2 regions of the Streptomyces mirabilis genome follow, and region 2 is predicted to be linked to the other one. Evidence: riboswitches for the same ligand, from Rfam matches in the RefSeq annotation. Region 2 holds a riboswitch; the other holds the start of a gene.
The links. Region 2 has a riboswitch for thiamine pyrophosphate ahead of SMIR_RS00450 (purine-cytosine permease family protein). Riboswitches for the same ligand answer to the same signal wherever they lie in the genome.
Positions count from the first base shown of each region.

Region 1 (2,387 bases), 6.3 Mb from region 2:
CCACGAGCGACCGCTCCAGGACGTCGAGGCTGGGCGCACCCCCCGTACCCATGATCAGCCGGGACGAGAAGGACGTACCTCCGAGGACAAACGGGTCGTCGGCCATGGTTCAGCCTCCTTGGACTGCGGTGAGGACTTCGACGCGGTCTCCCTCGGAGAGGGCCGTGGACGACCACTGCGTGCGCGGGACAACGGTTTCGTTGAGCGCGGCGGCGACGCCGGAGGGCGCGACGGTGAGGGTGGCGACGAGCGTGTCGAGGGCCGTGTCGGCGGCGACGTGCCGTCGCTCTCCGTTGACGAAGATGTTCATACGGTCTGCTCCGTGAGTGCTGTGCTGAAGCGCCCGGGGGCGAAGGGGCGGGCCTCTTCCGGAAGCTCGCCGGTGGTCAGGACGTGCGCCATGGCGTCCCCGGTGACGGGCGTGAGCAGGACGCCGTTGCGGTAGTGCCCGGTGGCCAGCAGCAGCCCGTCGAGCGCGGTCGGGCCGAGCAGTGGAGCGTTGTCGGGCGACCCCGGCCGCAGGCCCGCGCGCGTCTCGGTGAGCGGCAGCTCGGTGATTCCGGGCACCAGCTCATGGGCGTCGCGCAGCAGCTCGTAGACCCCGCCCGCGGTCACCGTCGTGTCCCAGCCCAGCTCCTCGCTGGTGGCGCCCACGACGAGCTCACCGTTCTCCCGCGGCACCAGATAGACCTGGCTGCCGCGCACCACGGCCCGCACGGTCCGGCTCAGGAACGGCGCGTACCGCTTCGGCACGGTCAGCCGCAGCACCTGACCCTTCACGGGCCGTACGGGCGGCAGTACGTCGGCGGGCACGCCCGGGAGCTTTCCGCTGAGGCTCCCGGCGGCGAGCACCACCTGCCCCGCCGCCAGCCGTTCATCGTCCGTCGTGACGACCCCGGCGGCCCGGTCCCGTACGACGGTCAGGCGCTCCGCCCACGTCCGGTGGAACTCCACTCCGGCCCGCTCACACGCCGTGACCAGGGCCTTCGCAAGCCGGCGCGGGTCGATCTGGTGGTCTGCGTCGACCCGCAGCCCGCCGCGCACGCCCGGCGCGAGCATGGGCTCCAGACGGCGGCACTCCCGGCCGCTGAGCCACTCCGATTCGAGCCCCGAGCGGTGTTGCAAGGCATGCAGTTCGCGCAGGTGGGCGCGGTCGTCGGCGTCCAGCGCGACGGCCAGCGTGCCGCACCGGCGGTAGCCGAGGTCCTGGCCGCTCGCCTCGGTGAGTTCGGCGGCGAAGTCGGGATAGCGGCGTGCGGAGGCGAGGTTCAGGCCCAGCAGGGTCTGCTCGCCGTAGTGCAGTTCGGTGACGGCGGCGAGCATTCCGGCGGCCACCCGTGCCGCTCCGCCGCCCGGCTCGGGGTCCACGACCGCGACGGTGAACCCGCGCTGCGCGGCCCGCCAGGCGGTCACGAGACCGATGATCCCGCCCCCGATGACGAGGACGTCCGACGTACGTGCGTCCGATGACGGCGCGTCCGATGAACGTGCAGGTGTACGCGTAGGCGACATGGGCGTCCAGCCCCTCCCTTCGCCGGCATGACCCGGATCAGGTTCGTACGGTCGGAGGCCGCCAGCCTCCCTCTCAGCCCGGTGCGTCCGGGCTCCCGCGAGTGCTTTACTTCGCCACCCTAGCCCGCTGCCGTATGTCTCAGTAAGGGAGCGTCCGTCCAGGGCCCGTTCGCGGGTCGGTACGCGCACGCGGTTCGCGTACGACGAGCAGGACGGCGAGATCCGTTGTGGAACAGGTCACTGCGCACGTCCCCTGACTGACAGATTGTCAGTTGTCTATGGTGATCAGGTGAGCGAGCAGACGCGGGCACAGGTGCGGACGCAGGGGCGTACGGCACGGCGGGTCGTCATCGTGGGCGCGGGCATGGCCGGCGTGCAGACGGCGGTCGCCCTGCGGGAACAGGGTTTCACCGGGGACGTGACGCTGATCGGCGCCGAGCCGCACCAGCCGTACGACCGACCACCCCTGTCCAAGGCGGTGCTGCTCGGCAAGGCCGAGGGCTCCGCCTTCGACATCGACTTCGAGGCGCTGGGCATCGAACTGCGACTCGGCTGCGAGGCGCTGGGCCTGCGCCCCGCAGACCACGAGCTGGACACCGAGGCAGGACCGGTGCCGTACGACGTCCTGGTCCTCGCGACCGGCGCGGAACCGATCCAGCTGCCCGGCGCGCAGGGCGTCCCCGGCGTCCATCTGCTGCGGACCCTGGACGACGCCGAGCGACTGCGCCCCGTGCTCGCCCAGCAGCACGACATCGTGGTCGTCGGGGCGGGCTGGATCGGCGCGGAGTTCGCGACGGCGGCGCGTGAGGCCGGGTGCGCGGTCACGGTCGTCGAGGCCGCCGACCGGCCGCTGGCCGGGGCGCTGCCCGCGGAGG
Region 1 covers NZ_CP074102.1:6,442,929-6,445,315, forward strand. Annotated here, with positions in the region: gene SMIR_RS28400 (thiazole synthase) at 1-106, opposite strand, end outside; gene thiS (sulfur carrier protein ThiS) at 110-310, opposite strand; gene thiO (glycine oxidase ThiO) at 307-1,512, opposite strand; TPP riboswitch at 1,510-1,621, opposite strand; gene SMIR_RS28415 (NAD(P)/FAD-dependent oxidoreductase) at 1,802-2,387, shown strand, end outside.
Region 1: linked by a shared signal. The riboswitch ahead of thiO (glycine oxidase ThiO) and the one ahead of SMIR_RS00450 (purine-cytosine permease family protein) in region 2 are both predicted to bind thiamine pyrophosphate.

Region 2 (2,387 bases):
GACGGCCACGAAGGACACGCTGACGCCGGCCAGGGTGTACCAGAACATGCGCGGGCGGGACGCCGTGCGCGGCAGATAGCGGCTGAAGTCGCTCGCGTACGGGGCCCACGACAGCGCAAGGCTGAGCGCGATGGTGCAGGTCAGGATGAAGGCCCCGGCCCGGTCGGCGCCGTGGGCGGTTGCGGCGGGGGTGGTGTGGGCGCCGCTCAGGAGCTTCACGGTCAGGGCCACGAACGCGGCGGCGAGCGCGAAGGTCATCACGCTCTGGAGCCGGTGGATCGCCTCGTAGCCGAGGACGCCGAGCGCCCCCTGCGCCGCCATCATGACGAGCACGCCCAGCCAGAACGGCCAGCCGCACAGCTGGGCCAGCGCGTCCCCGCCGAAGAGGCCGATCAGCGCGTCCCAGGCGATGGACGACAGCCACTGCAGGGCGCCGGGGACGACCACGGCCCGGCCGAACGCGAGTCGGGCGAGCGGCAGCTGTCCGGCGCCGGTCTGGCTCCCCCAGGTGCCGAGGTACGCGGTCGGTACCGCCCCCAGGAGGGTGCCCAGCACGACGGCGGCGAGCGCGGTGGAGAAGTCCAGGCCGAGCGCGATGCCGACGGTGCCGGTGAACACGCCGGTCATGGTCAGGTTGGGGGCGAACCACACGGTGAACAGACGGCCGGGGCCGCCGTAGCGGTGGTCCTCCGGGACCGGGGCGATTCCACGCGCCTCGACGTGCAGGTCCCCCGGGGCGGTGGGCATCCGCCCGTCGAAAACGCCCTGCGGGCCTCCTACGGCCACCTCGCCGCGAGCGTTACGGGCATACGGCAACGACATGAGACATCCCTCCGCCAGTCCTAACTGGTTCAGGTTCGACGGGTGTGATCTCAGCCCTCGTGCGGGGCACCCCGTGTCCGGTTCGGCGCTCAGGATAGCCCGGCGGGCGCGGTATGCCCCAGGGGGAGGGGTCCGCACGGCACCGCTGCTACGCGTCGACGCTCGGCTCCCCGCCCTCGTACGCCGCCGTCAGCAGCGCCAGCACACCGCCCAGGGTGACCTCGCGCGGGTTCGGATACGTCTGTGCGACGGCCTGTTCGGCGGCCACCGCCAGATCGGTCTTCTTGAGGCCGAGTTCGGCGAGGCTCCGGGGAGCGCCGAGGTCCCCGGCCAGCGCCCGCAGGGCATGGGGGACGTCGTCGGTGCCGCCCAGGGCGCGCGAGAGCGCGGTGATCGCCCGGGGCACGGCGGGCGCGTTGTAGGCGAGGGCGTACGGGAGGACCACCGTGTGCGTCTCGGCGTGCGGCAGGCCGAAGGCGCCGCCGAGGACGTGGCACAGCTTGTGGTGCAGGCCCATGGTGGTGGCGCCGAGACAGGCGCCGCAGAGCCAGGCGCCGTACAGGGCCCGGCCGCGCGCGTCGAGGTCGCCGGGGGCGGCGGCCACCAGCGGCAGGGCCCCTGTCATCGCCCGTACGCCCTCCTCGGCCATGAGCGAGACGAGGGGCGAGGCGTCGGGCGCGTAGAGGGCCTCGACGGCGTGGGCGAGCGCGTTGACGCCGCTGGTGACGGTGAGGGGCACGGGGAGCGAGAGGGTGAGCTCGGGGTCGTAGACGACGCTGCGGGGCTGGACGGCGGGGTCGCGTCCGGTGCGCTTGGCGCCGTGCTCGGTGAGTCCCCAGACCGGGGTCATCTCGGAGCCGGAGTAGGTGGAGGGCACGGCGATCAGGGGCAGGCCGGTGCGCAGCGCGATCGCCTTGCCGAGGCCGATCGCCGAGCCGCCGCCGACCGCGACACACCCGTCGGCGCCGACCGCGCGCGCCGCCTCGACGGCCCGGTCGGCGACCTCTACGGGTACGTGCATCCGGGCCTCGGCGTGCAGCCCCGCGCAGGCGTCGCCCAGGGCGTCCGCGACCGCGCGTGCCGTGTCCTCGCCCCTGCCGCCGCAGACCACCAGCACCCTGCGCAGCCCGAGCCGGGCGGCCTCGTCGGGGGTCGCGGAGACGGCGGCGCCGGGCCGGAAGACGATCCGCGCGGGCTGGGTCTCGTACGAGAAGTCGAGCGGGGTGTTCATGTCGGTCATGGTGCTCATTCCGGTTCCAGTACGAGGTCGAAGCGGGCGTGGCGGAAGGGGTTCGGGACGCCGAACTCCCCCGCCAGGGACGGGTCGTCGGTCTCCGTGAAGTCCTGGACCAGGCTCTTCTTGACCGCGAACACCGCGTCGGAGTCGAGGTAGTCGCTGCCCGCGACGAAGATGTGCGTGGTGACCGGGGCGTGGCCCTCGGCCGAGGCGATGAAGTGGATGTGGGCGGGGCGGTAGGGGTGCCGGGCCGTGGCGCGCAGCAGTTCACCGACCGGGCCGTCGGTGGGGATCGGGTACGGGCTCGGTAGGCAGGTGCGGAACCAGA
Region 2 covers NZ_CP074102.1:106,265-108,651, forward strand. Annotated here, with positions in the region: gene SMIR_RS00450 (purine-cytosine permease family protein) at 1-822, opposite strand, end outside; TPP riboswitch at 812-906, opposite strand; gene SMIR_RS00455 (maleylacetate reductase) at 971-2,053, opposite strand; gene SMIR_RS00460 (dioxygenase family protein) at 2,068-2,387, opposite strand, start outside.